Bacillus pumilus: one gene and its partner. The protein of the gene in region 1 binds, or shares a complex with, the protein of each later gene. Links are inferred from orthologs where the notes say so. Each region holds a gene or a part of one and is shown in the gene's direction. Other genes may lie near its edges. The genes, in order: GPS65_RS04340 and GPS65_RS13340.

Region 1 (15,287 bases):
TTCCATTGAATTAGCACCGCTCATCGGACTCGCCGATCGTATTGTTGATATTGTCTCTACAGGTCAAACACTTAAGGAAAACGGTCTTGTTGAAACGGAGCATATTTGTGATATTACGTCACGGTTTATAGTCAATCCTGTGAGCTATCGGATGAAGGATGCGGTGATTGATGAAATGGCGCAACGCCTTGCAAGAATCATTGAAGGGGAGGAAACATCATGAACATCACCTACATAAAAGAAGGTGACACAGACACACTCTCACTCAAACGGACTTTAGATACGGGCAAGGAAGAGCAGCGCTTGGCTGTTCAGCGGATTATACAAGAAGTGAGAATAAATGGCGATCCAGCGGTCCAGTCTTTTACAAAGCAATTTGATGGGGTGCTGCTTGAAGATCCGCTTGTCACAGAGGAGGAAATGACAAAAGCCTTCGAACGCATGGACCCAGCCATGGTTCAGGTGATCCAAACAGCTATCCGCAATATTCGCACATACCATGAGCGTCAGTTAACATCCTCGTGGTTTTATCATCAGCAAGATGGCTCGATGCTTGGACAAAAGGTGACACCGCTTGATGCAGTTGGTGTGTATGTCCCCGGCGGAACAGCTGCTTATCCATCATCTGTTCTAATGAATGTCATTCCGGCGCTTGTCGCTGGTGTTCAGCGAATTGTCCTTGTGACACCACCAGGGAAAGACGGTTGCCTATCTGATGCTGTACTCGTTGCTGCGAAGGAGCTCGGTATTTCTGAGATGTATAAAATGGGCGGTGCACAGGCGATTGCGACACTTGCCTATGGAACAGAAACCATTCAGCCTGTTGATAAAATTACAGGTCCAGGTAACATCTATGTCGCACTGGCAAAGCGGGAAGTATTTGGTCAGGTCGATATTGATATGATTGCGGGTCCAAGTGAAATTGCGGTTCTAGCAGACGACACGGCTATAGCACATGAGGTGGCGGCTGATTTACTTTCTCAGGCAGAGCATGATGCGCTAGCATCTAGTATTTTGGTCACCCCGTCTAAGACACTTGCGGAAAACGTGCAAGCTGAGGTGCAAGCGCAGCTAGACACCTTACCAAGAAAATCAATAGCCACACAATCCATAAAACATCATGGCCGTATATACGTGACGGATTCCATGGATCGTGCAGTAGACGTCGTCAATCAGTTAGCGCCAGAGCATTTAGAGGTGCTAACAGCCTATCCAGAATCATTTCTTGGTCAAATTAAGCATGCAGGGGCGATTTTTTTAGGGCGTTATAGCCCTGAGCCGGTAGGCGATTATTTTGCAGGACCGAATCACGTGCTGCCAACCAACGGAACAGCTAGATTTTCTAGCCCACTCGGTGTGACCGATTTTCAAAAGAAAACGAGCATTATTTCGTATAGTCAAGAAGCCTTTGAGACACACAGGGATAGCATTGCGGCTTTTGCCAGATTAGAAGGGCTCGAAGCGCATGCAAGATCGATTGAATCGAGAAAGCGGGAGGAATCGTCATGAGACAGGCGGAAACAGAGAGAAAAACAAATGAAACGAATATTTCATTAGCGTTAGAGATTGATGGAGAAGGAAAAGCGGATATTCAAACAGATGTCCCTTTTATGACACACATGCTCGATCTATTCACGAAGCATGGACACTTTAATTTGACCGTCGATGCGAAAGGAGATACGGATGTTGATGATCACCACACAACAGAAGATATTGGCATCGTTCTTGGGCAAATGTTTAAGGAAGCGTTAGGTGATAAAAAAGGAATCAAGCGATATGGATCGAGTTTTGTTCCAATGGATGAAACGCTTGCTCAGGTCGTGGTTGATTTAAGCAATCGTCCTCATTTGGAAATGAGAGCGGCCTTCCCAAGTCAAAAGGTCGGTACATTTGATACAGAGCTCGTGCATGAATTTCTTTGGAAGTTTGCGTTAGAAGCCCGTATAAATCTTCATGTCATTGTTCACTACGGAACCAATACGCACCACATGATTGAAGCGATTTTTAAAGCGATGGCACGTGCTTTAGATGAAGCAACAACCATTGATCCACGTGTGAAAGGGATTCCTTCAACAAAGGGGATGCTCTAATGATCGGCGTCATTGATTACGGAATGGGAAATTTGTTTAGCGTATCAAAAGCACTGGCACGAGCAGGTGCCCGTTATATTGTCTCCGCTGATGTGGAGGAGCTCAAAAAGGCAGATGCTTATATTTTGCCTGGGGTCGGTTCGTTTCGTGATGCGATGCAGTTGTTAAAACAGACAGGACTTGAGGGATTTATCCACCAAGTCGTGCAGGAAGGAAAGCTGCTATTTGGCATTTGCCTTGGGATGCAACTTTTATTTGAAGAAAGTGAAGAGGCAGGACGTACGAAAGGGTTGGGACTGCTAAAAGGACGGGTCGTTCTTTTAAAGGATCGTGAACAAGATGGGCAAAGGCTGAAGGTGCCTCATATGGGGTGGAATGAGCTCACATTTCATCAGCCCTCCCCATTGTTTGACGGAGTACCAGAAGGATTTGCGTACTTTGTTCACTCTTATTATGTGAGGGATATGAATCCAGAAGAGCAATTAGCAAGCGCAGACTATGGCGTTCAAGTGCCAGCAATTGTCGGTAAGGGAAATGTGCTAGGCGCACAGTTTCACCCTGAAAAAAGCAGTACAACGGGCATGGCGCTGCTCAAACAATTTATTCAACTAGCAAACGAACAGAGGGTGAACAAATGAGTGAATTTACATTGTATCCAGCGATTGATATGAGGAATGGCAAATGTGTACGGCTCGTGCAAGGAGATTATGATCAAGAAACCATTTATGGAGATTCACCGCTCGATATGGCGACGCGATTTGCAAATGAAGGAGCAAAGTGGATTCATCTCGTTGACCTAGATGGTGCGAAGGCGGGGAATCGCGTCAATCATGAGCATGTGCTGGCAATTGCTTCATCCTTAGATGTAAAAGTACAAATTGGTGGCGGTATTCGGACAGAAGAAGACGTTGCCTTTTATATAAACAATGGCGTAGCTCGGGTCATCCTTGGCAGCTCGGCTGTTTCTAACCCTGCTTTTGTGAAAAAAATGCTTGCGCAATATGGGGAGAAAATAGCGATTGGCATTGATGCGAGAAATGGATTCGTATCGACTGAGGGGTGGCTTGAAACGTCGAAAGTGAAGGCAGAGGATCTCGGCAAAGAATTGGCAAAGGAAGGCGCAGAGGTCTTTATTTTCACAGATATTCAAATGGACGGCATGCTGGCGGGTCCCAATGTGGAAAGTACAGTTCGCTTAGCAGAAGCGACTGGCAAACAAGTCATTGCTTCAGGTGGTATCAGTTCGGTAGCTGATCTTCAAAAGCTGTCAGCACAAAAGCAGACAGGCGTTTCTGGTGCGATCATTGGAAAGGCACTTTATACGGAGCGGTTTACTTTAGCAGAAGCAATTGAAGGGCTTGACCGCGTATGATGACAAAACGAATCATCCCATGTCTCGATGTGAAGGAAGGGCGTGTGGTCAAAGGGGTGCAATTCCTCGGTTTAAAGGATGCTGGTGATCCGGTAGAATTAGCGCAGATATATGATGAGGAAGGGGCGGATGAACTCGTCTTTCTTGATATTTCTGCCTCTCATGAAGGCCGGAAAACGATGGTGGATGTGGTCAAGCAAGTGGCGTCCACTCTTGCCATCCCTTTTACGGTAGGCGGTGGAATTAACCACCTTGATGATATGAAGCGCATATTAAGAGCGGGTGCAGACAAAGTATCTGTGAACACAGCGGCAGTTTTAAGACCAGAATTGATTTCAGAAGGTGCCGATTTTTTTGGTTCCCAGTGCATCGTCGTCGCAATAGATGCAAAGTACGTTGAAGAGAAAAAAGCGTACATGGTTTATACACACGGAGGGCGTCGTCAAACGGATATAGAGGTAAGCGATTGGGCAAAAGAAGCCGTGCTGAGGGGGGCAGGAGAGATCTTGCTCACAAGTATGGATGCCGACGGTGAGAAAAAGGGCTTTGATCATCGATTAACAAAGCTTGTGTCAGAAGCTGTCACTGTGCCTGTCATTGCTTCAGGAGGCGCTGGCAATGCTCAGCATATGCTGGAGGCATTTACAAAAGGAGAAGCGGATGCAGCTTTAGCAGCCTCCATTTTTCATTATAAAGAGACTTCAATTCAAGAGGTAAAGACATACTTGAAAGAACACGGGGTGAAGGTCAGATGAAACAGGCAAACGAATTATCCTTTAATGAGGCAGGCTTGATACCTGCGATTGTACAGGATGCTCAAAGTAAGGAAGTCTTGACATTGGCGTATATGAATCAAGAATCCTATGAAAAAACAATAGAGACAGGGGAAACATGGTTTTACAGCCGGTCAAGAAACGAGCTTTGGCACAAAGGCGCCACATCTGGACATACTCAGCGCGTCACATCCATTCGATATGACTGTGACAAGGATGCGCTGCTTGTTCTTGTCACACCAAGTGGACCAGCGTGCCATACTGGTAGTTATAGCTGCTTTTCGGAAGAAGGCGAGAAACGTCAAACGGAAGAGCAGGATCGTTTTTCGATTTTAAATGAACTTGAACAGGTGATTGCGAAACGTCAGGCTGAAATGCCAGAAGGCGCTTATACAACCTATCTATTTGAAAAAGGGGTCGATAAAATCCTGAAAAAGGTAGGGGAAGAAGCGTCAGAGGTCATCATTGCTGCGAAAAACCGGGATCAAGAAGAATTGAAATGGGAAACAGCCGATCTTCTGTATCACCTGCTTGTGTTATTGTGTGAACAGCAATTGCCTCTTGATGATGTTTTAAAAGTATTAAAAAAACGTCATCAAGGTGAGTGAAAAGCCGGGGATACCTCTGGCTTTTTATTTTCCAATTGAAAAACAAATCCTTCCTTTTCTTTTGTTCTATGTGACGACTCTTGAAGTATGTTATACTACACACGGTACACTGTTCGAAATGGAGGGTATCAGTGAGTAAATACACTTCTCAAAATAATCACACACAAGTGGTCCAGCTATTCCAAGATGGGCATTACTTTTTTCATAAAGGTCTAAAAGCTTATAGAGAAAGAAATCTATCTAGAGCAAGTAAGCTAATACAGCGGGCGATCGTACTTGAGCCTGAAAATGTAGAAATGCTGTCACAGCTAGCTATTATTTATACTGAAATGGGTCATTACCAACAATCAAATGAACTGCTTGATTTCATCCTTGAGCATATTGATGAAAATATGTCTGAGTGTCATTATTTTAAAGCCAATAATTATGCGAATCTAGGACTCTTTCAAGAGGCATATAAGTCAGCGACTGCTTATGCTTCATTAGAAGAGAACGGGGAATTTGCAGATGAAAATGATGACCTTCTCGATCTGCTCGATATGAGTGACGAAGAGGACGAAGATTTCCCTTACGATCAGGACGACCTGATTGTGAAGCAGGATCAAGCAAATCACTTGCTAGAAAGCGGCAGGCTTGATGAAGCCATTGAGATGCTGGAACAGATGATTGTCGAGTATCCAGAATTTTGGTCAGCGTATAATAATCTCGCATTGGCCTATTTTTATTCTGGTCAAATCCATCAGGCGAAAGAGATGCTGAACCGGGTTCTACATGAAAATCCGGGTAATCTGCATGCACTTTGCAACCAGCTAGTCTTCTATCATTATGAAAAAGAAGAAGAGAAGGTCAATACGTTAGCAAAGCAATTAACGCACGTGTATCCAATATTAAGTGAACAGCGTTATAAGCTTGGCGCAACATTTGCCCTAGTTGGAGAATTTGAATGGGCTTTTAAATGGCTTTATTCTTTGTATAAAACAGGCTTTCAAGGTGATAGTACATTTCTATATTGGCTCGCAAGCGCAGCTTATTATACAGGTCACAAAACACTTGCACAGACGGTTTGGGATAAGATGGTCGAAGAAGATATCGATGCAGATGAAATCAAGCCGTGGCAGGATAAACCTGAGGAGACTGAGCCGATGGTTTCCATTGAGGAGCGGCTGACGGCGTACTATGTAAGCAAACAAAAAGGAGAACGTGACGTTCTTCAATCTGTCCTTGATGCACGCGCAGCGAAAACAGCCTTCGAACAGCAATTCATTGAACTGCTCTTATACGAAGGTGAAATGGAAGAACGGTCTTTTTCAGAAGATGCGGTTTTTGCAAAACAGGCGGCATCCAGCTTGGAAGAAGCTGTTCAGCCTGACAGTCATATGCCTTATTTTTGGTTATTCCATATTATTCAGCAGGCACGTGCTTCTGGCGTAGATAAGAAAAATGCGCCTGCATGGGCAGCAGCATCTTATTATGTATGGATGCAGGAGCAAGAAGAGTCTATTAGCAAAAAAGAGATTGCATCCTCTTTTCAAATCAGTGTTCAAACACTGTCTAAATACGAACAAGTCATTTGCTCATTAATTGAATAAATAGGTAAATAGATTTATGAGATTGAAGCGTGGCCGAAAAGGTCATGCTTTTTTCTTGGTTAAAAAGGTGGGATTTGCAAGGATTTGGCGAAGTATGACAATCACGACATGTTTTTGAAACATAAATGTAATAAAAATATTAGCTCATTTTGTCGATGTCTCATGTATAATGAAAATCGTGGATTAAAACAAAGACATATATTTAAATATTTTACTATACATAATGAAACACCTAGTGATAGAAACAATCTGGTCAACATCTGACTGATCAATCAGGAAGAAAGACATAGATAGCACAGATTGGTCGCAGAGAATTTGCTGCTTTCTCATGTCGCTTGGAAATTGTCAAAGGAGGAACTATTCGTGAAAAAGTTTATTACTTTCGGTTTAGCTTCGGTGATCGGAGCGAGCGGTTTATTTATCCCATTTACTCATGAAGCAAACGCACAGAACTTTGAACAAAAGAAACAAGAACTGGACAGCAAGCAATCTGAGGTTAACAAAAACCTTCAAAAGAAAAAAGATGAGCTTTCAAAGCTTGAAGCAAAACAAGAGGCACTTGCACTAAAGCTAAAAGAAATTGACGAGAAAGCTTTAAAAACAAGTGATCAAATTGAAGAAAAACAAAAAGAAAATGAACAAACGAAAAAAGAAATCAACGCACTGAAAAAAGACATTGCTGATACTGAAAAACGTATTGAAGATAGAAACAAATTCTTGAAAAAGCGTGTACGTGCGCTTCAAGAAAGCGGCGGTTCTACGAAATACATAGATGTATTACTAGGAGCAAAAAGCTTTAGCGATTTCATCAGTCGTGCAGGTGCAGTGTCTACACTGATCAATGCAGACAGCGAAATCATTAAAGAGCAAGAAAAAGACAAAGCTGAGCTTCAAAAGTCTGAAAACGAATTAAACACAAAGCTTGAAGATGTTCAAAAGACACTTGCAAAGCTTGAAACACTTCAAACTGACTTGAATAAACAGCTTGATGAAAAAGACAAGCTATTCAAGCAAGTGAAAAAGCAAAAAGGAAGTGCTTCTTCTCAAATCAGCGAGTTAAACAGTGAGGCTAACAGCATTGCATCTGAAAAAGACGCAACAATCGCTGCTCAAAAACAAGCTGAAAAAGAAGCGAGAGAAGCAGCTCAAAAAGCAAAAGAAGAAAAAGTACAAAGACAACAGCAGCGTCAAGCTAGTGTTCAAGCAGAAGACAATAGCTCAACTAACGACAGCAGCCCGTCTTCAAATAACAGTAACAGTGGATCTTCAAACAACAACAATAATAACAGCAACAGCAGTTCACCAAGCAAGAAGCCATCTACTGGCGGTGGATCACCTGTCAGCAGTAACGTAGGCGGAATCGAAGGGGCGATCAGCACAGGTTCTACTATTGTTGGACAATCTCCATATAAATGGGCTGGCGGCAGATCACAAGCTGATATTGACGCACGTCGTTTTGACTGTTCTTCATTCGTTCGCTGGGCATTTGCATCAGCAGGCATCAACCTTGGACCAGTTGGCGGTACAACAACAGATACGCTTGTAGGTAAAGGAAGAGCTGTAAGTGCATCTGACATGAAACGCGGAGACCTTGTGTTCTTTGATACGTATAAAGTAAATGGACACGTTGGTATTTACTTAGGAAACGGTACATTCTTGAACGATAACAGCTCTCGCGGTGTTTCAGTTGACTCTATGAGCAATGTTTACTGGAAAAAAGCTTTCAATGGCGTTGTAAGAAGAGTCGTTGAATAAATCATTACTTACTATATAACCGTAAACAGGCTTCCTTAAACAGCAGTTTAAGGAAGCTTTTTCTTTTTTTGAAGATATGAGCAAATGATTCGCTTATTATCCGCAGATTTAATAGGATATGGGTAAGGAATAAAAGTAAGAGTGGAATTGATGCTTTCTGTCATGAATGGAAGCATCACCCAAGGGCATTCTAATAAGAAATGCTAGCAGCAATTGAAGAGGGAGTGACAGTTGTGTCAGAAGAAAAAATCTACGATACGATCATCATTGGAGCGGGACCTGCCGGAATGACAGCCGCTGTTTATACATCACGTGGAAATCTTTCAACATTGATGATTGAAAGAGGGATTCCAGGCGGTCAAATGGCTAATACGGAAGATGTCGAGAACTATCCTGGCTTTGAAAGCATTTTAGGGCCAGAACTTTCAAATAAAATGTTTGACCATGCGAAGAAATTCGGTGCTGAGTATGCATATGGCGATATCAAAGAAATCGTCGACGGTGAAGAGTACAAAATCGTCAAAGCCGGTTCAAAAGAATACAAAGGACGCTCTGTCATTATTTCAGCAGGTGCGGAATACAAAAAAATCGGTGCACCAGGTGAAAAAGAACTTGGCGGACGAGGCGTCTCTTACTGTGCAGTATGTGACGGTGCTTTCTTCAAAAACAAAGAGCTCGTCGTCATTGGTGGAGGAGACTCTGCGGTAGAAGAGGGTGTGTACCTCACACGCTTTGCGTCAAAAGTAACAATCGTTCATAGACGCGATAAGCTTCGTGCCCAAAGCATTTTACAAGCGCGTGCTTTTGATAATGAAAAAATCGACTTCATGTGGAACAAAACCGTTAAACAGATTAATGAAGAGAACGGTAAAGTCGGCAGTGTAACCTTGATTGATACGGTGACTGGTGAAGAAGAAGACTTTAAAACAGACGGGGTCTTTATCTATATTGGGATGCTTCCATTATCTAAACCATTTGAAAATCTCGGCATTACAAATGAAGAAGGATATATCGAGACAAACGAAAGAATGGAAACAAGAGTGGAAGGTATTTTCGCCGCTGGTGACATTCGTGAAAAAACACTTCGTCAAATTGTGACAGCAACAGGTGACGGAAGTATTGCCGCACAAAGCGCTCAGCATTATGTAGAAGAGCTTGCTGAAAAGCTGAAAGCAGCGAAATAAAAGGCTGTCGTAAATCCTTAATATAGCGTCATGGGCTTTTAACTGGAATGTAACACGGGTGAAATAATTTTCCGTTATGATAAAACTAGTAATTGACCCCCTTTTATAAGGAATACATGTTTGGCACGGATGAGAATCCGTGTCCTTTTTTTTGCTTAAAATCAGAAATTCAAGAGATGTTCACAAATGACGCATGGAGAACCATTCGTTGCTGTAAAATAAAGAGTAGAGTAATTGTCCGCCACTCCTTTCAGAGGAAATTCGATCTGTTTTCGATGAAGAAGGGGCATGTTCATTGTGGGAGTCAGGATGAACCTGTATAATAAGTTAAAGACATAAAAGAGTAGGTGACAGCTGATGCAACGAGTAACCAATTGTGTGCTGCATCACGAAGATCAAGTTCTCTTGCTGCAAAAGCCAAGACGGGGCTGGTGGGTAGCGCCGGGCGGCAAAATGGAAAGCGGAGAATCGGTCAAGGATTCAGTCGTTCGAGAGTATAGAGAAGAAACAGGAATTTATATTTTAAATCCTCAGTTAAAAGGTGTTTTTACCTTTATCATAAAAGAAGGCGATCAAATCGTTCAAGAGTGGATGATGTTCACCTTTATGGCAGATTCATTTACTGGAAAAAACGTGACAGAGTCAGAGGAAGGCATTTTAAAGTGGCATGAAGCAAAGGATGTGCCGCATTTACCGATGGCGCCAGGAGATTCCCATATTCTTGATTTCATGCTAAAGGGAAAAGGACTTCTGCATGGTACTTTTACGTATACACCTGATTTTGAATTGATTGCTTATCGGTTAGATCCTCAAGGAGACTAATACATGAACCGTTTTTATAAAGAAGGAGAGGAAGCAGGCATGAATACACACAAACAAGAAGATATTCAGCTTGTGATTATTACTGGAATGTCAGGTGCGGGGAAAACCGTTGCCATTCAAAGCTTTGAAGATTTAGGGTACTTCTGTGTAGATAACTTGCCGCCATCACTTTTACCTAAATTCCTAGAACTCATGAAGGAATCGAATTCGAAGATGAGCAAGGTTGCCCTTGTGATGGATTTGCGAGGACGTGAATTCTTTGACAGCTTAATTGCAGCCTTAGATGAAATGAGTGATCTTGGTTGGATCACACCAAGGATATTATTTCTAGATGCAAACGATAAGGTGCTTGTCTCAAGATACAAAGAAACGAGACGTTCGCATCCTCTTGCGACAACAGGTTTGCCGCTCGAAGGAATCGCGATGGAACGCGATCTGTTAGAAGAGTTAAAAGGCCGAGCTCAGATGATTTTTGATACATCGGATTTAAAGCCAAAACAGCTTCGAGAAAAAATTGTCGCGCACTTTGCCACAAGCCAAGGACAGGTGTTTACAGTGAATGTGATGTCCTTCGGTTTTAAATACGGTCTGCCGATTGATGCTGATCTTGTATTTGATGTAAGATTCCTGCCGAATCCTTACTATATTGAGAGCATGCGTCCACAGACTGGAAACGATGAAGAAGTGCGCTCCTATGTAATGAAATGGAGCGAGACACAAAAATTCACAGAGAAATTAATTGATCTTCTCAGCTTTATGCTTCCGTCCTATAAACGGGAAGGAAAAAGTCAGCTTGTGATCGCTATTGGCTGTACAGGTGGACAGCACCGATCAGTGACGCTAGCGAACTACTTATCGGAGTATTTTAAAAATGACTACTACACTCATGTCACTCACCGGGACATTGAAAAGAGAAGTAGAAAATAGATGACGACACTTCCAAAGGTGGTCATTCTTGGCGGGGGCACTGGCTTATCTGTTTTGCTCAGAGGGCTAAAAACAAAGCCAGTGGACATTACCGCTATTGTAACGGTTGCTGATGACGGAGGCAGTTCAGGCAGACTGCGCCATGATTTGAATATTCCGCCTCCAGGCGATATTCGAAATGTCCTTGCAGCTCTCTCTGATGTTGAACCGCTTGTAGAAGACTTATTTCAGCACCGTTTTAACAAAGGGAATGACTTAACAGGTCACTCTCTTGGCAACCTCATTCTTGCGGCCATGACAAATATAACCGGTGATTTTTTTCATGCCGTCACAGAAATGAGCAAGGTCTTAAATGTGAGAGGAAAAGTCTTGCCAGCAGCGAATTCAAGTGTTGTTCTACACGCTGAATTAGAAAATGGGCAAGTGGTAACAGGAGAATCAAAAATCCCAACCTACGGTGAGCGAATTAAACGAGTGTTCCTCACACCTGATACGATTGAGCCGCTCCCAGAATCGATTCAAGTCATTCGTGAAGCGGATTTGATTGTGATTGGACCAGGCAGCTTGTATACAAGTATCTTGCCAAACTTGCTTGTACCGCATATTGGTGAAGAGGTCATTCGCTCAAAGGCGAAAAAAGTGTATATTTGCAATGTCATGACGCAGCCAGGGGAAACGCTTTCCTACAGTGCAGCTGATCATGTGCAAGCATTAAACGATCATATGGTTCGTCCATTTATTGATACCATTTTTGTGAACAATAAAGAAATTCCAGAAGAGATCAAAGCAAAATATGCAGAAGAACAGGCACAGCCTGTACAGTTCGACACAGATGTACTCAAGGCAATGGGACTGGAAGTCATCCCTGGGGAAATTATTACATATGACCAGCATGTGATTCGTCACGACACGCTGAAAGTAGCCGCGCTGCTTGTCGACCTGCTGCATAAGAAAAAATAGGAATGGGGGTGGCAAGGATGTCATTTGCATCCGAAACAAAAAAAGAGCTGACTAATCTGGACGTGAAGGACTGCTGCACAAAAGCAGAGCTTTCTGCCCTCATCCGTATGAACGGTTCATTATCTTTCTCTAATCGAAAATTAATTCTAGATATACAGACGGAGAACGCAGCGATCGCAAGGCGGATTTATACGCTGCTAAAAAAGAAATATGATGTCACAGTCGAGTTGCTCGTTCGTAAGAAAATGAGATTAAAAAAGAATAATGTGTATATTGTCAGACTGGTAGAACGAGCGAAAACCATTTTAGAGGATTTGAAAATATTAGGTGAACAATTTGTATTTGAGCGTAATATTTCAGAAGAGCTTGTAAAGAAAAGATGCTGTAAGCGCTCGTATATGAGAGGTGCTTTTTTAGCAGGCGGTTCTGTGAATAACCCAGAAACGTCTTCCTATCACCTTGAGATTTTTTCACTCTATAAAGAACACAATGATGCCCTTTGTGAGTTGATGAACCAATTTCATCTCAACAGTAAAACACTTGAGCGGAAAAAAGGCTACATCACATATATGAAAGAAGCCGAAAAAATCACTGAATTCTTAAGTGTTGTAGGTGCGCATAATTCACTTCTTCGCTTCGAAGACGTTCGGATCGTCCGTGATATGCGGAACTCCGTGAACCGGCTCGTCAATTGTGAAACAGCAAACTTGAATAAAACGATTGGTGCATCGCTCCGTCAGGTCGAAAACATTCAATTCATTGATGAAAAAATTGGACTTGATGCCCTGCCAGATAAGCTGCGTGAAATTGCAAAGCTAAGAGTCGACTATCAAGAGGTCACGCTAAAGGAACTGGGAGAAATGGTGGAAAGCGGTAAGATCAGCAAATCAGGCATTAATCACCGCTTAAGAAAGCTAGATCAAATTGCAGAACAATTACGAAACGGACAAGCTGTTACACTCAAATAGGAGAATGAAAAAGGGAGGCAGATCATATGGTGGAAAAAACGGTCACCATCCAGTTGAAAACAGGCTTGCAGGCTCGTCCCGCTGCTTTGTTTGTACAGGAAGCGAATCGCTTTGGGGCTGAAATTTTTCTAGAGAAGGACGGAAAAAGAGTCAATGCGAAGAGCATTATGGGTCTCATGAGCCTTGCGATCAGCTCTGGGGTCACTGTTACACTGATAGCAGATGGTGCAGATGAACAAGAAGCCATTGATGCGTTAACGGATTTTATCAATCAAGAAAACTGAGTCTCTTCATAGACTCAGTTTTTTTAGAAGGGAATGAACATGATGCAATCAGCATTTTTACAGAAAATCGGATACGAAGGACAGTCCATCACCTTTGATGACCTACCTGCTTTATTAAAAAAGATGGCCTACACCTTTCCATTTGAAAATAGATCTGTGCTGAACAAACAATCCTATGCCCTGAATCAAGAAGGGTTGAATCAGCATCTTATTGAAGGAAACAGAGGAGGTCTTTGTTACGATCTCAATCCTCTTTTATATTATGTGTTAAAAGAGACAGGACTTGCTGTACAGCTCGTTCAAGGGACTGTGTATAACAAGGAAGCAGGAGCATGGGCAATTGATGGTACACATGTAGCCATGACGTTGAATCATCACAACGAACGGTATCTGATTGATGCGGGTTTTGGTGTGAATTTACCTCTCCAGCCTGTACCTTTTACGGAAGAATGGATCAAAGGAGCGTCTATTCGGTTTCGAGTCAAAGAGGAGGAAACCGAAAAAGGGACACATCTTCTCCAATTAGATAGAGGAGAAGGCGCTGAAATAGGCTACGCATTCACATTGCAAGAGGTGAGCGAGCCTACATTGGTCCAAATGAGACAGGAGATTTATGAAAATGAAGCCTCTCCTTTTAACAAAAGACCGCTTGCTTCAAAGCTTACACCAACAGGACGTGTCATTGTCACGGAGGAACATGTCACCACACATGAACACGAAGAAGTGTCGAAAAAACCGCTACCCCTTCCTTTTGACGAATATGTGAAAACCCTGTTGCCGAAGTAGCATTAAAAAAACAGCCCTGCGTCAAATGGGCTGTTTTTTTGATTGATTATCGAATACGTGTGAATGTTGCGTAATGGTCTGTTGTTTTGTAAATGAGCCAGTCACTTGAATACACGAGGCGGTCAGCATTGCGGAAGCCTGAGACGTAGTTGATATCTGCTTCACGCCATGTGCGTCCGCTTGCTGAAGGAAGACGCCCCTCCCGGTTAGAGAAAACATCTCCACCAATGCTTTTGCCTGGGGCAACCTCTGCTAGATTTCCCTTTGACGCCACCCAACCAAGGGCACTTGCTTGTGATTTTGTGATGTAGTTATCGGGCAGTCGTTTGTAGCGAATCAAATAATCGGCTACACCATCAAACGTATTAATGACGGCAAGAGTATGGACATCTGATGTCAGTTGAATAGAAGCTGTTTCATTTGTGGCGGTCGGTGTAAGTGGTGTTTCAGCATAGGCTTGCTGCGGAATAAAACCAGAAAACAGAATAGCAGCGATCAGAGCAAACATAGTAAAAACCGAACTGATTTTTTTCATCTTCATCCTCCTATTAAGGAAATCGGAAGCTGTCCTCTTGATGCTTGTCTACCTCATATTATAGCACCCGAACATGAAGGAAATGTAAAGAAACAGGATCTTTGCTAAAATGAGGCTTTTCTCCTGATACCCTTCTGATGAAATAAAGAAAAAGACGCAGCTCTTAATTCTGCGTCTTTTCCGATTAAAATCAAGCAAGCTCTTTCACAATATCTATAGGGGCTTTGCCATCAATTCCATGAATCACATTATGAATGGCTCGTTTCAGCATAAGATCCCGTGTTGTTTCAGTAGCGGAACCGATGTGAGGGACAAGGGTGACATTGTTCATTTCTTTGAAAGGATGATTCTCCTGAAGCGGTTCCTGTTCAAACACATCAAGACCTGCACCTTTAATCCATCCCTCTTGAAGTGCTTGAATGAGGCTTTTTTCATCCACTGTTTTCCCGCGGGAGATGTTTACAAATAAAGCCGTTTGCTTCATTAACTTCAATTCTCGTTCGCCAATCATATGATACGTTTCATCGGTCAGCGGTGTAATCAAGACAATGATATCAGCTTGTTTTAACAAGTCATCAAGTGTGCAATATAAAGCGCCATATGCTGATTCAGCCTTTTCATTCCGGCTGCGGTT
Region 2 (15,038 bases), 1.8 Mb from region 1 along the record:
GATTTTGTCCCTAAATGGTCTGGTGTAAACTGCGCTTGTTTATCATGCTCTCTACCCATCATTCATCCCTCCCTCCTCTTTAGGATGAACGAAAAAGGAGAATTCATAACTTATTTCTGTCTAAAACGCTCTTCCAACTTTTCTTCAAGCTGGTTTAAAAATTCCTCATTGCTTAATAATTCTTTTTTATTTTCAAGTACAAGCTCTTCAAATGTACGTCGTTTTCTTCTTCTCATTGTACTCACCTCCATTGTTTGTATTTCATTTTCGCCAAAACATTTAGAAAATAAGCAAAAAAGCTGAATCATTATAGATCCAGCTCTTGCTCAATTTCTTTTTTTGTCAGCATTTGATGCTTCACAGACATGATACGTCCTTTTTCATCTAATATGTATGTCGTGGGGTAAGAAAGCACTTGATATCGTGCTTGAATGCCTTTTTGATCCAATAAAATAGGAAAACTCAGCTTTAATTCATCTGCAAATGCTGCAACATGATCTACACTTTTTTCAGTGGTCGTCAAATTCACTGCAAGTACTTCGACTTGATCATATTCGCTTCTAATTGCGTCTAGATCCGGCATTTCTGTCCTGCATGGCTTACACCATGTCGCCCAAAAATTGACGAGCACCTTTTTCCCTTGATAATCAGATAACGAGGCCGTTTGACCGTCTAGGGTTTTCAGTTCAAAATCAGGGGCTTGATCCCCATTTTCAAGACCGATTGCGGGCTCTTTTGGTTCAAGTAAATTCCACACAAGTAAACCAATCAACAAAAGTAAAACAGCGCTTGCTATTCCTTTTTTCCACATGATGGATCCTCCACTATTTTTAAAAAAAGAAGAGAAAGCTGTCTAGGCGCCTTCTCTTCTTTGCTGTATGAGTATTAGTTGCTTGCCAATTTTTCACGAAGTACCATTTGAAGGATACCGCCATGACGATAGTAGTCAATTTCGACTTCACTATCAAAACGAACAACCACTTCAAATGTTTTCTCATTGCCATCTGTATCAATTGCTTTGACAGTGACAAGATCACGTGGACGAACAGTTTCATCAACATGAACTTCAAATGTTTCTGTTCCTGTTAGACCATAAGTTTCTGCACTTTCTCCGTCTTTAAACTGTAAAGGAAGTACACCCATGAAGACAAGGTTACTTCTGTGGATACGCTCAAAGCTTTCAGCTAGAACAAATTTAATTCCAAGAAGGTTTGTTCCTTTTGCAGCCCAGTCACGTGAAGAACCCATTCCGTAGTCTTTACCTGCTAAGATCGCAAGACCGGTACCATCTTCTTTATAACGCATGCATGCATCATAAATGGATGTTACTTCACCAGTTGGCCAATAAGTTGTATATCCGCCTTCTGTTCCTGGTGCGATTTGGTTCTTAATACGGATGTTTGCAAAAGTACCTCTCATCATGACATGGTGGTTACCACGGCGAGATCCGTATGAGTTAAAGTCTCTAGGCGATACGCCTCTTTCTTGCAAGTATTTACCCGCAGGTGTGTCTTTACCAATTGCTCCAGCTGGAGAAATATGGTCAGTCGTCACAGAGTCACCGAACTTGGCAACGACGCGCAAGCCTTTAAGCGGTTCAACCTTACCAGGTTCAACTGATAGGTTTTCAAAGAATGGCGGGTTATCAATGTATGTGGAATTTTCATCCCATTTGTACAATGCATCATCCGTCGTTTTAATTTCATTCCAGCGCTCATTGTTGTCAAAAACAGTTTCATACTCTGAACGGAAGAGTTCAGGTGTAACTGTGCTTTTCACGACACTGTTGATTTCGTCCATTGATGGCCAAATGTCATTGAAATAAACGTTCTCACCATTTTTGTCCACACCGATAGGATCTTTTGTTAAATCGATATTGACCGTACCAGCAAGTGCATACGCCACAACTAATGGTGGAGATGCAAGGTAGTTTCCTTTCACAAGCGGATGGATACGTCCTTCAAAGTTACGGTTACCTGATAAAACAGAAGTGATCAGCAGATCATTTTCAGAGACAGCATCCTCAATTTCTTGTGCAAGCGGTCCTGAGTTTCCGATACATGTTGTACAGCCATACCCAACGATATTAAACCCGAGGTCTCTTAAGTATGGAAGAAGTCCTGAGTTCACGAGGTACCCTGTCACAACCTTAGAACCTGGTGCTAGTGACGTTTTCACGTAGTTTGGCACCTTCATACCAAGCTCACTTGCTTTCTTCGCAACAAGACCTGCTCCGATTAAGACGTATGGGTTCGATGTATTCGTACAGCTCGTAATCGCTGCAATCGCAATTGCACCTGTCTTCATCACAGCTTTTTCACCATTTGCTAGATCAAATTCAATTTGTTTATCCAGCTCTGATTTTTCTAAGCCAAACCCTTGGTTACCAGCTGGGCTTTCAATGTGCTCATGGAAAGTCTCTTTCATTTTAGAAAGTGGAATCAAATCTTGTGGACGCTTTGGACCAGATAAGTTTGATTCAATTTGAGAAAGATCAATTTCCACAACATCCGTAAAAATTGGCTCTTCTGCATCTGGCGTATAGAATAAGCCATTTGCGCGAGAATATTCTTCAACGATATTAATTTGCTCTTCATCGCGTCCAGTCAGGCGAAGGTAAGCAAGAGCTTCCTCATCTACTGGGAAGAATCCGCAAGTAGCCCCGTATTCAGGCGCCATGTTCGCAATCGTTGCACGATCCGCTAACGGCAGCTGTGCAACGCCTGGTCCGAAGAATTCAACAAATTTGTTCACTACGCCTTTTTCACGAAGAACTTGTGTCACTTTTAGTGCAAGGTCAGTTGCAGTCGTTCCGTTTGGAAGCTCTCCAACTAATTTAGCACCAATGACTTCTGGTACTGGGAAGTATGAAGGCTGACCTAGCATACCAGCTTCCGCTTCAATACCACCAACGCCCCATCCAAGTACGCCGATCCCATTGATCATGGTTGTATGAGAGTCAGTACCAACCAATGTATCTGGATAAGTGATGATCTCGCCATCTTCTTCAATCGCATGAACAACACTTGCAAGGTACTCTAAGTTTACTTGGTGAACAATTCCTGTTGCAGGCGGAACAGCTTGATAATTATTAAACGCTTTCTTTGCCCAGCTAAGGAAGTTATAACGCTCTGCGTTACGTTCGAATTCTAAATCCATGTTAATGTTTAATGCATCTTCAGTTCCAGCTTTATCAACTTGTACTGAGTGGTCAATGACAAGGTCAACTGGAATTTCAGGGTTGATTTTATCCGGATCCCCACCTACATCTGCCATTGCTTTTCTTAAAGAAGCAAGGTCAACGACGGCTGGTACACCCGTGAAGTCTTGTAAAATAACACGAGAAGGTTTGAATGGAACATCGATTTCTTTGACCTCGGCAGTTCCCCATTTTGCCAAGTTTTCAACGTGTTCCTTTTTGATCACTCTACCGTCTACTTGGCGAAGCACTGATTCTAAAAGTACCTTAATGGAATAAGGCAGCTTAGAAACATTTCCAATTCCTTGTTTCTCTAGTGCTTCTAACGAATAATAGTGATACGTTTTCCCATTTGTCGAAAACGTTTTTCTAGATTGAAAAGCGTCTTGTTTAGCGACTTGCTGCTGTTTCGACATATCCAAAATCCCCCTTTTGATGATCAAGATCAATTTCAATTCTCAGAAAAATCGTCGTATTTCACCACAATTTTCTCACAATTTCATCTTAAAACAAATTCATACATAAGTAAATAACAATGCTTTTATTAAATTCAATAAGTTTATCTTATCATTAGGAAATGATTACTCTTCATAATCGAGGCAGAGCGGGTTCATACTACAATTGAGGTGATAGAACATGACAAAACGTAAAGCCAATCATGTGATTAACGGCATGAACGCAGCCAAAAGCCAAGGAAATGGTGCAGGCTATATTGAAGATGATCAGCTCGTTTTAACAGAAGAACAAAGACAAAACAATAAAAAACGTAAAAAAAATCAATAAGAAAGGAGCCAGTATCATGACGAATAAAAACACAGGAAAAGACATCCGTCAAAACTCGCCTAAAGAACATCAAAGCGGACAGCCTGAGCCCTTATCAGGCAGTAAAAAAGTGAAGAACCGTAACCATACAAGACAAAAGCACAATTCTCATCACGATATGTAAGCATTCTCCTCTCATCCCGTTGCAAAGCGGGATGTTTTAGGTCTTTCACACATTTCAGTTCTCAACATATTATTTATTATGAGATGTGATGGAGGAGTGTTTATGGAGAATGAAAAGCAATCGAATTCCTCTGATTTTCTTGAAATAGACGATTGGCTCAATGTTTTAATGGACGATCCATTTGCCTGGTATGATGAACACCTCCCAATTGACCTTTATGAAACAAGCCGTGATTATATTGTTGAGATTGATGTCTCTACTCTGTCGATCACTGATGTAAAGCTGACCTTCGCTGGACATGAGCTCACTCTCACTTACACTGTACAAAAGCCAAATGATCAAGGCGACCAGCCAATTGGAAAAAGTGTCATGCTCCCTTTTTGCTTGAACGACAAAGAGATTGAAACAGAATACGAAAACCGAATCATTTCGATAAGAATTAAAAAAAGTTCTGACCATTCAAGCGGTGCATTCTTTTCAAATCCCGCATTTCAAACATTAAGAGCCCACCTTCATTTGGTGGGCTCTCTTCCGTTCGTGTCAAGTCAATACCTTTTGCGAACCACCATGGCCAAATAGTAGAATCGCTATATGATAAGGTATTCTTTTTCTACTAGATGGTTTGGGTCTTTCTAGTAAATGGGCACTTATGACTGAAAAAAGGCGTTCATAGAGATAAGAGACATACATTTTTGTTATTTTCTTCTATCATCTCTTCATGTAAAATAAGATAGAGATACTAGGGGTATAAGGAGTGAGAACATGTTAAGCGGCTGGTTTTTGTGGTTCATTTTATTTTGGGGTACGGTGATGATCGGATTACTCGCAATCGGTGGCTTTTTTATGTTTCGCAAATTTCTAAAACGATTGCCGAAGGAAGATGGGAAATCAGAGCTTGATTGGCAGGATGAATATATTCAAAAGAGCCTCCATTTATGGCGGGAAGAAGACAAACAGCTTTTAAATGAACTTGTCTTACCTGTTCCAGAGCTGTTTAGAGATGTCGCCAAAGAAAAAATTGCAGGAAAAATTGGCGAGTTGGCATTAAAAGAACAAGCTGCCAGCATTAATTTAGACTTAATCATTCGCGGCTATATTATCGCTACACCAAAGCGTGATCATAAGTTTTTATTGAAGCGCCTTCAAGAAAAAAACATCGATCATACGCCATATGAAGCATTATTAAAATAACCTCCTTATAAAAAGGAGGTTTAATTCATTTGAACCTGTTGTGGATCTAATTGCTTAGACATCTTTCTAAACGACAAATACATGGCAACGCGCCAAGGCACAATCATGCCAAAGGCAAGTATCCAAAACATTCCGCTTAGAGAGCCATAATCAATAGAAGAACTCAGGATCGTCTTCATTCCGATACGAAGAACAAGAAGTCCAATGAGAATAAACACAAATGCTTTTGACCGCTTTAAGTAAATCTCATTCCCTCTAATTTCAAACTTTGATGTTTTGATTAAAAAGATGGAGAAAAACATCCCCACTGTGATTGCCTCGAGAAATTCAGCCCCAGTTACCTGAAACATTGGAACAAAAAACATCAATGCACCAGTGCTCATGAAAATAGGAGGTAATATAATTTTTTTCGCAGTTGCCGGTTTTGCAGATGACTTAATGCGAATAAACATAACAGCTACCGCCATACATACCGCAATTATAGAAGAGATTAAGACCATCATATCAAATCATTCCTTTATTCTTTAAGGTCAGCCTATGTATAATATACTCCAATTGACGAAAAAAAACCATTCGCCGCGACTGTAGAAAACGATTTCAAAAGCCAGTAAATCCGCCAAATAAGGAAGAGAACATGATGATAATCCATGTGAGAAGATCAAAGAACAGCAATAACCCTACCACAATCATAATGATCCCACCAATTTTCATGATAAGCTGCTGACGCTTTCTGATCCATGCCATTTTCGTGATGAAGAAAGATAGAATAAAAAACGGGACGGCAAAGCCAAGGACATATGCAATCATATAAGGCACAGCCGACTCTGGATTGTTACTAGCAAGCGCGATAACGGCAGATAAAATTGGTCCTGTACAAGGTGTCCATCCAGCGGCAAAGCCCATTCCGATGAGAATCGACCCAAAAAAACCCGCAGGTCGGTTTTTGAACTGCATTCTCTTTTCTCCCATGAGGAATGAAGGCTGAAATACCCCGAGCGTCATAAAGCCAAAGAAAATAATAAGAATGGCTCCAACCTGACGAATGGCTTGATGGTAATCATCAAAAAACTTCCCAACAAACGATGTCCCAAAGCCAATCGCAATAAAGATAATAGAGAACCCAACTAAAAAGAATAAAGTATGAAGTAGACTTCTTCTTCTCAGCATCACCTTCTCAGATTTCACTTCATCCATACTAACACCCGTAATATAAGATAAAAAGGCTGGATAAAGCGGCAGACAGCATGGTGAGATAAAAGAAAGGAACCCTGCTCCAAAGGCTAAAAAGAAATTCAAATCTGTCAAAAGAACACCCCCTTCTTACAATATACAATAAGAGATGACAAAATCATTTCATTTTTTTTACATCCTCTCAATAAAGATGGTCTATTCTCTTAAAACCTTATATAATTTAATTTGACATCAAGATAACGAATCCTTTAAATTTGAAAATAAACCTTAAAATGGATATAATAGAATCGATTCTTTTTATCAAGATTTGCATGAAAGGAACATGACTTTGGTAAAAACATCATTATTAACTCAAATCGAAGAAAAAAGAGAAGAGCTGATGAAAGTTGTCTTGCACAATGGGATGACATCAACAGTGACCATCGAACATAGCCAGCAGCTAGATCATCTCCTCTTACAATATCAACGACACTTACACTCAAACTCAGCCAACTAATCATATCTCATGGAATTTGTCATGCCGCACGATTTTTAGATCAGTTGATATGTGTGAACATAAACGAAACAAAACCTCTGATCACAGGGGTTTTTGTTTTTTTAGAAGGAAGTTGAAGCCAAAATAAAAACCACCTTCCCTGCTTCATTTAGGCAAGTACAGTGGTTTTAAAGCGTCTGATGAAGGTGAATTCAATAAAGAAGGGACAACGCTTGTCCATTCTTTATAACCATGTTCCATCTATGATCATAATATCGTACGTATTATTTCGCTTGGTTGTTCATGGCTTTCATCATTTGATTGATTTTCTTCTGGGACGGTTTCATGCCCATTTGCATCATCATCATTCGAAGCATTTGTTCATTAATTGGTGGATTCTTTTTCAAGTAGCTCATCATATACTTACGAGCAATAAAGAATCCGAGTGCAACTCCTGCAAGCAGTGCAACAACGCCTACAAGGATGACAACCCATAAATCCATAATTCTTCCTCCTTCATGTTGTCTCGTATAAAGTGTACTAAACAAAAGGCTATTATACAACATTTCGCGTTCAATTTTATTTTTTTAAACAAAATTCCTCACTTTTACCGGATTGAGCCACCCGTGCTTCTTTGAACCGAAGTCCATCGCAAGGAAGCAAGGACTAATTTTTCTCAGCACTTCAAAAAACACTGCTTCTGCTTCATAACTGCCGGTGGCAGACATTTGGATATAGCGATCTTTTATGATAAATGCAGCCGTTCCTTTTCCATCAGGTAAGGAAGCGCTGTATATCGAGCCAATTTGTGTATAGTGAATATTCGTTAAGTTGTTCATTAATCGCTGGTGCATATGAAAAGCAGGGATTCGTTTCGTCACGTAATCCACTTGTTTCACAAGCATCACCAATTCATCTTCCGTGCGATTCGTCCAGTGTAACGACTCAAACAAATGAAACAAAATTGATTCTCTACCAAAATAATGATGCGCAAATTCATCCTCAATCCAATAAATATAATAATGGCGTTCCATGTCTATCCCTTCCTTTCACATTTCGTCAATCTCGTATATTGCTTGTATTATACAAAAATGTGAAAGAAAGAATTGTCTATATATGAAGCAAGAAGAAACTAGTTTTGTCAAAAAAACAAGAAAAAAGAAAAAAGTTTGCAGAGCGGATGAAAATGCTCTGCAAACAGTTGAAAAAAAGCATGATGCTTGGAGACTGATTATTTGTTCAGCTTCGCTTTCACACGGCTGACGACATTGCTGACCGTAAAGCCGTATTTCTCAATAATGGTTTCACCAGGTGCAGATGCACCAAATTTATCAATGGCAATTACGTCACCATCGAGACCAGTGTAACGCTCCCAGCCAAGTGAAGCTCCCATTTCAATCGCAACACGAGCCCGCACTGCTGTCGGAAGGACTGACTCTTTGTATTCGTCAGACTGCTGATCGAATCGATCCCATGCAGGAAGACTGACAACAGATGCGCGGATACCCTCTTTTTCAAGTGCCTTTTGCGCTTCAATCGCTAAACCAACCTCAGATCCAGAAGCGAGTAGAAGTGCTTCTGGCTGTGCATCAGCTGCTTCCACGACAACGTATCCACCCTTTTCTACTCCTTCATATGCCTTCTCAGGTGCTTGATCAATCGTTGGAAGGTTTTGACGAGTCAGAACTAGTGCTGTCGGTTTATCCGTTGAAGATACAGCAAGTTTCCACGCTGCAGCTGTCTCGTTCCCATCCGCAGGGCGAATGACAGAAAGGTTTGGCATCGCACGTAATGAAGCAAGCTGTTCAACCGGCTCATGCGTCGGGCCATCTTCACCAACAGCGATACTGTCATGAGTAAAGACATAAGTAACTGGAAGTCCCATTAAGGCAGCAAGACGAATCGCTGGTCTTAAGTAATCTGAGAAAACAAAGAACGTTCCGCCGAATACACGAAGGCCGCCGTGAAGTGCCATACCGTTTAATGCGGCACCCATTGCAAATTCTCTGACACCGAACCAAATGTTCTTGCCGGCATAATGATCTTTCCCAAAATCGTCTGTGTTTTTGATCGTTGTTTTGTTTGAACCTGCAAGGTCAGCAGAACCACCAATGAAGAAAGGTACTTGCTTCGCAATGCCATTTAAGACTTCGCCTGAAGAAGCGCGGGAGGCAAGACTTGAGCCTGCTTCATAAACAGGAACCTCTTGATCCCAATTCTCAGGAAGCTTTCCTTCAATCGCAAGCTTCAATTGAGCTGCTAGCTCAGGGTATTCTTTTTCATATTGCGCAAATTGTTCATTCCAAGCTGCTTCTTTTTTCTGACCAGCGTCTTTTACAGCTTCTTTGAAATGATCGTACACTTCAGAAGGTACATGGAAATCTTCTTCAAACGTCCAAGAGTATGCTTCCTTCGTCAGCTTTGCTTCGTCGCTGCCAAGTGGTGCACCATGCACACCAGACGTTCCTGCACGGTTTGGCGATCCGAAACCGATGGTTGTTTTCACTTCGATCAGTGTAGGTCTGTCTGTGCTTTGTTTTGCCTTTTCAATAGCAGCTGTCACTTCTTCAATGTTGTTGCCGTCTTTTACGTAAAGAACTTCCCAGTTCATCGCTTCAAAACGATTCTTCACATTTTCAGAGAATGAACGATCTAGGTCGCCATCTAAAGAAATATCATTTGAATCATAAAGAACAATTAAACGTCCTAAGCCTAAATGACCAGCAAGGGAAGCAGCTTCAGAGGAAATCCCCTCCATTAAGTCTCCATCTCCGCAAATGCTGTATGTATAGTGATCTACAACATTAAAGTTGTCTTTGTTATACGTTTCCGCAAGATGTCTTTCTGCAAGTGCCATACCAACTGCCATGGCAATCCCCTGTCCTAAAGGACCTGTTGTGGCATCTACGCCTTCTGTATGTCCAAATTCAGGATGTCCAGGTGTTTTGCTACCCCATTGGCGGAATTGTTTTAGATCATCGATGCTCAGGTTGTATCCGCTTAAATGAAGCATGCTATATAGAAGCATAGAACCATGTCCCGCAGATAATACAAAACGGTCTCTGTTAAACCAATTTGGGTTTTGCGGACTTACGTTTAAGTGATTCGTCCATAAAGCGTATGCCATTGGTGCAGCACCCATCGGCATTCCAGGGTGACCGGAATTCGCTTTTTCAATTGCGTCTATGGAGAGAGTACGTATTGTTGCAATAGATTTCAATTCAATCGTTTCCATATAAATCCCCTTCCGTATCTTGTGTACACCATTATCATAAATCTACTGTCCTTTTTTCACAACTATTTCACGCTGAAAAAGAGTGATTTTATCACATTTAGTTTATCGATCACCTAAAAAGTTATGCAAAAATGAAAAAAGATGAGAATGTTTTTCCCATCTTTTCAAAATTCAAGAAATCATACGCTTAATGAAGGTTTTGATCTCTTTCTCTTTTTAATTTTTCTGGTGTGACATCGTTTCCTTCAGGGTCAACGATTTTCACGGTTTTAAGTGTATTTTTCATAGAAGAACGAAAAGCTTTTAAATACTCTTCTCTTAATTGCTTTTGTTCTGTTTTTTCAGCGTCTGACAATCCGGTCTCTTTTGACTTTTTTGAAAGCTCATTGATTCTTGCAAGCTGATTTTTAGAAATCATGACTAACTCCTTTAAAACATTTTCTCTACATACTACTAAATATCGATCACTTTGACAACAAATCAAGCTTTAGGTGATCAAACCTTTTTCATATTCTTGATACCTTCTATGAACCGTTGCTTTTGAAATGTCAAAACCTAGTGCCTGAAGAGTTGCTGCGATTTCGGCGAAGGTCATGTTGTTCTTTCTTAATCGAACAATTTCTGAAATCGGCACTTCAATACGCTCACGGCCAGGCGCATGATCCTGCTGTTTTAAATTCAGTTCGGGCTGATACCCGCCTTCTACGGCTCTTCTCATTCCCCGCTTGATTTTCAGGTTATGAATTTTTCGTTGATATTCTTCAACGACTCCGACGATCTCAATCACCATTTCATCAGCTTCTGAAAGCTCAAGCTCCCCTCTATGAAACGTACTGTACACTTTCACATTTTCTTTAAAAAGACAATGAAGAAGCGCAATTTTTGCTTGTCCTCTTCCGAGACGTGTTTCATCCTGGATAAGAACAGCATCAATTGACTTTTCTCTTAGTGTAGCTAGCATATCAAACACACCATCGCGATCTAGATCATACCCGCTTGCTTTTTCTTTAATAACTTTAACCACATTCATCTTGTGCATAGCAGCTAAAGCCAGCAATTCTTCTTCTTGTCTCTTCAGCGAGGTTTCCTGCTCTTCTTTGACAGTGCTTACTCTCGCATAGATGATTGCATTCATGTCTTCAATCGACCTTTCTACTGTACTGTTGCAAGTTGATATACGACTGGATGCTCTTTTTTGACTGGTATGACAAGGATGTCACCAGGCTGGATTTCTGTTGAAGCAAGATCATTGTGCTGAGTGACCCAGTCAATAAACGCATTTTTATCAATAGATTTGCTGTCGTTTACTTGATCAGCTAACCCCCAAAGCGTATCACCTGATTGAACTTCTATTTTAACATATTGATTTGGATCATTATGGCTTGTGACTGCAATAAGTGAGAGAAATATGCCAACGATGAATGAGAATACCCCAATAAAAATAATAGATTCTTTTAACCTCATAATGTCATCTCTCCTAATAGAATGTGTGTTCGTTCTTTCTGTCACTTATTATAAATACGAACAAACGTTTCTGTCAAACGTTTTTTTCGAACCTATGTTTGTACTGTTAGGAAAAACATGCTATAATTTCTTTAAAATTGACGTTTTGAGGTGCAAAAGATGACGAAGCTATCAAAAAGACAACTCGATATCCTGACATTCATCAAAGAAGAAGTAAAAAGTAAGGGCTATCCCCCATCCGTTCGTGAAATTGGAGAAGCTGTCGGTCTAGCATCCAGTTCAACGGTTCATGGACATTTAGCTAGACTAGAAACGAAGGGCTTAATAAGAAGAGACCCGACAAAACCTAGAGCGATCGAAGTACTAGATGAAGAGGAATTGAATATTCCAAAGAGTGCTGTAATGAACGTACCAGTCATCGGAAAAGTAACAGCAGGCTTGCCTATTACGGCTGTTGAGAATGTAGAAGAATACTTCCCTCTTCCTGAAACTTTTGCAGCACCGGATGAACAAGTGTTTATGCTTGAAATTATGGGAGAAAGTATGATTGATGCAGGCATTTTGGACAAGGACTATGTCATTGTGCGTCAGCAAAGCACTGCTAACAATGGAGATATTGTCGTCGCCATGACAGAGGAAGATGAAGCGACAGTGAAACGTTTTTATAAAGAAGATACACACTTTAGATTACAGCCAGAAAACCCATCTATGGAACCGATTATTTTACAGAATGTAAGTATACTAGGTAAAGTGATTGGCGTATTTAGAAATATTCACTAAAAAAAGCCGGTATTTCATCAGCTAATGATGAGAACCGGCTTTTTTTTATGAACAAGAATAGGCAAGAATACTCGAGCTTGGGAAGGAACCAAATGTAAAGTTCGGCCAAATAAAGCCCGTTGTTCTCCCGAAAGGCTGTGAAGATAAGACATACATTAAAAATACTTGACCGTTTCTCATTAAGACAATCGTCCATCTTCTATTACATCCCGCAGCGAATTGAACCGATTGCTGCCCTCCACCTGTTTGCCCTGAAATTAGTGACTGCATGCTTTGAGGCTGTGATAATGCTTGCTGATATTGCGAAATAATATGCTGTGGTGGAGCTGGCGGGGCTGAGCCACTAGATCCGTGCCCGGTGCCTCCTCCCCCGAATGGGAATCCTGGAAATCCTCCAACTTGTGAAGGAAACGACGGAAAACCTTGCATCTGCCTATCATATGAGTACCCATTCCACATACCTTCATACGGATAATACATATTCAACACCACTTTCTTAGTCATTCATCACGATAGTATATGACATAAATGAAAAAGCGTGTTAAACGTCCAAAAAGAAACTTTTCCAAAAAACGTTTTGTTCTTCTTTAGAACGGTTAAATACTAGATATAAAGAAAAAATAAAAAAATGAAAACTTTTTGCCACCCTCAAACGTTATATATATAGAAAGAAAAGAAATAAAAAACATTTTAATTTAACACTTGTAATATCACTGTAATTATTGTAACATTTGTAACATAAGAAGTTTTCATTGAGAAAAGGAGGCAATTGCCTTGAAAAAATTATTCGTTTTATTAACTGCTATTATGCTTATGATCTCATTACAATCTACAACATTGGCCGCTTCTAAAAAACCAGCCACTTTGACAAATAAAGAAGCGTTACATATTGCCCTTGATGCACGAGAACACTTTTGGAGTGCGATGTCAGGCTACAAAATTAAGGAACATTCTGATTACAAATTAAAATCATTTAGCTATAAAGACATGACTTACAACTATCTTTCTAAAACATTTGATACAAAGAAAAAACTAAACAGCTACCTATCTCAAGTTTTCACAAAAGAAGCCATCAATCAAGGTTTAAAAGACTACCAGTTCATTGTTCATAAAGGTAAAATGGCTGTTCCAGTTGGCGACGGAGACAATATGCTTAATTGGGATAAAGCAACACCTAAACTTGTCTCTAACAAACAAACAGTCCGCACATATGAATTCACTGTCCCAACACTTGACGGGCGCAAAGTAAAAAGAACAGTTACGTTCGAAAAAGGACAAAAAGATTGGAAAGTCACAAAAATTGACGCTGTTATCTAAATAAAAACCAGGCCATTAATCGGCCTGGTTTTTATATTGGAGAAAATTCAGTCATGCGTTCTAATGCGTGAGCAAGTGATGCTGCCGTGCGAAATTCATTAAAAGGAAGCCCGAGCTGTACAGCGGTTTGGGCAATTTCTGGTCTGATTCCTGAAATGGTTGTCTCTACTCCAATTAACCGAAGTGATGTGACAAGATCAAAAATTTGCTGAGCCACCATTGTATCAATAATGACAACGCCCGATAAATCAATACATAAATGCTGCACACCTTTTTGTGAGCACTGTTTCAGCGTATTTTCTAAAATAATCTTTGCTCTCGCTGTATCAATATCACCTACTAACGGCAATAACGCAATATGGCTTTTTAAAACAATGACAGGTGAACTTAGCTCGTAAATCATGTCTCTTTGTGCCACGAGCTTCTTCGTTGTATTTTTCACGTATTGCTGAATGAACACATGAATTGAAATATTAAATGCCTCTGAAATTAAATCATACCAATAAAAGATGCGGTCAATATCAATATCATCTTGGCGCTGCTTAATAAATTCTTTTAAGTAATGAAGGACCACTCTTTGATTAGACATGTATTCTCTCACAACATAATCTAATGGTGTGTTTAAATGCTTCGGATCACTGGCTAAGTCTTCAGACCACTTCTTAAACTCAGTATGTAAATACGTCTTGTCTTCAATAAGCGCACGTATAAAATGCTGGTAATAATCTTGATTTTGCCGTTTCAGCTCTGATATGATGCTGGAATCTGTTGAACGATAGATTGATTCTGGATCATCATCCTCAATTGAATCATACCAAGTTTCAGTCAGTTTCTCTGCATGTTGCATGAAATAGTCGTATAATGCACGGTTCTTATCCATAAGCATATATCCCTTCACATTCTGTCATTGAATTGTATCTTATAGGTCAATTGTACACTGAATCTTGTGTCCCTGCGAACTCCAATACGCTCTAGCGAACAAAAAAGACACCTACTCATAGGCGCCTCTCTTTTAGTTTTATTTCACAATAAATAATATTCTTTTCCCATCAGGATACCCACTCATCTGGTGTCCAACCCATGAGCCTGCTCCCCTATTATCAGAAGGGCTGACATATTGAACACTCGCCCCTTTTCCTCCTTCAAAACAAACGGCCATTGGCCACTCATCTCGGTCGAATCCTGGTTTAGTCGGAATGCCTTTTAAAGATTCTTGCCTGCGGGCATCTGCACCATTTCG

Evidence for each region.
Region 2: the proteins of GPS65_RS04340 (region 1) and GPS65_RS13340 are in contact, whole or in part, in a crystal structure (PDB 8WT4), measured with the Bacillus subtilis proteins. The link is inferred for Bacillus pumilus from one-to-one orthologs.

What each region holds. Positions count from the first base shown.
Region 1 is NZ_CP047089.1:862,126-877,412, reverse strand. The notes cover bases 6,041-8,991. They hold GPS65_RS04340 (C40 family peptidase), read left to right. Parts: upstream 6,041-6,795; coding sequence 6,796-8,187; downstream 8,188-8,991. Other genes in these bases: trxB (thioredoxin-disulfide reductase), read left to right, coding at 8,421-8,991; GPS65_RS04345 (tetratricopeptide repeat protein), read left to right, coding at 6,041-6,432. In the rest of the region: hisG (ATP phosphoribosyltransferase), read left to right, coding at 1-223; hisD (histidinol dehydrogenase), read left to right, coding at 220-1,509; imidazoleglycerol-phosphate dehydratase HisB, read left to right, coding at 1,506-2,090; imidazole glycerol phosphate synthase subunit HisH, read left to right, coding at 2,090-2,728; hisA (1-(5-phosphoribosyl)-5-[(5-phosphoribosylamino)methylideneamino]imidazole-4-carboxamide isomerase), read left to right, coding at 2,725-3,462; imidazole glycerol phosphate synthase subunit HisF, read left to right, coding at 3,459-4,217; bifunctional phosphoribosyl-AMP cyclohydrolase/phosphoribosyl-ATP diphosphatase HisIE, read left to right, coding at 4,214-4,843; more of GPS65_RS04345, read left to right, coding at 4,975-6,040; more of trxB, read left to right, coding at 8,992-9,371; GPS65_RS04330 (8-oxo-dGTP diphosphatase), read left to right, coding at 9,729-10,193; RNase adapter RapZ, read left to right, coding at 10,233-11,120; GPS65_RS04320 (gluconeogenesis factor YvcK family protein), read left to right, coding at 11,121-12,080; DNA-binding protein WhiA, read left to right, coding at 12,098-13,048; GPS65_RS04310 (HPr family phosphocarrier protein), read left to right, coding at 13,075-13,332; GPS65_RS04305 (arylamine N-acetyltransferase family protein), read left to right, coding at 13,372-14,118; GPS65_RS04300 (ribonuclease), read right to left, coding at 14,165-14,605; GPS65_RS04295 (2-hydroxyacid dehydrogenase), read right to left, coding at 14,844-15,287. UniProt on the Bacillus subtilis protein: The C-terminal part of CwlO shows a cell wall hydrolytic DL-endopeptidase activity.
Region 2 is NZ_CP047089.1:2,704,514-2,719,551, forward strand. The notes cover bases 12,325-15,026. They hold GPS65_RS13340 (DL-endopeptidase inhibitor IseA), read left to right. Parts: upstream 12,325-13,255; coding sequence 13,256-13,798; downstream 13,799-15,026. Other genes in these bases: lexA (transcriptional repressor LexA), read left to right, coding at 12,325-12,481; GPS65_RS13335 (hypothetical protein), read right to left, coding at 12,527-12,961; GPS65_RS13345 (STAS domain-containing protein), read right to left, coding at 13,830-14,678; GPS65_RS13350 (NucA/NucB deoxyribonuclease domain-containing protein), read right to left, coding at 14,817-15,026. Also shown: GPS65_RS13245 (acid-soluble spore protein N), read right to left, coding at 1-59; GPS65_RS13250 (FbpB family small basic protein), read right to left, coding at 111-236; GPS65_RS13255 (TlpA family protein disulfide reductase), read right to left, coding at 308-811; aconitate hydratase AcnA, read right to left, coding at 886-3,615; small acid-soluble spore protein SspO, read left to right, coding at 3,836-3,982; GPS65_RS13270 (small acid-soluble spore protein P), read left to right, coding at 3,999-4,145; GPS65_RS13275 (Hsp20/alpha crystallin family protein), read left to right, coding at 4,248-4,724; GPS65_RS13280 (DUF2621 domain-containing protein), read left to right, coding at 4,908-5,336; GPS65_RS13285 (CcdC family protein), read right to left, coding at 5,357-5,839; GPS65_RS13290 (cytochrome c biogenesis CcdA family protein), read right to left, coding at 5,934-6,641; GPS65_RS13295 (aspartyl-phosphate phosphatase Spo0E family protein), read left to right, coding at 6,850-7,023; GPS65_RS13300 (YneF family protein), read right to left, coding at 7,287-7,505; sporulation inhibitor of replication protein SirA, read right to left, coding at 7,590-8,036; tkt (transketolase), read right to left, coding at 8,234-10,237; GPS65_RS13315 (DUF896 domain-containing protein), read right to left, coding at 10,425-10,655; GPS65_RS13320 (YneB family resolvase-like protein), read right to left, coding at 10,725-11,372; and 3 more genes.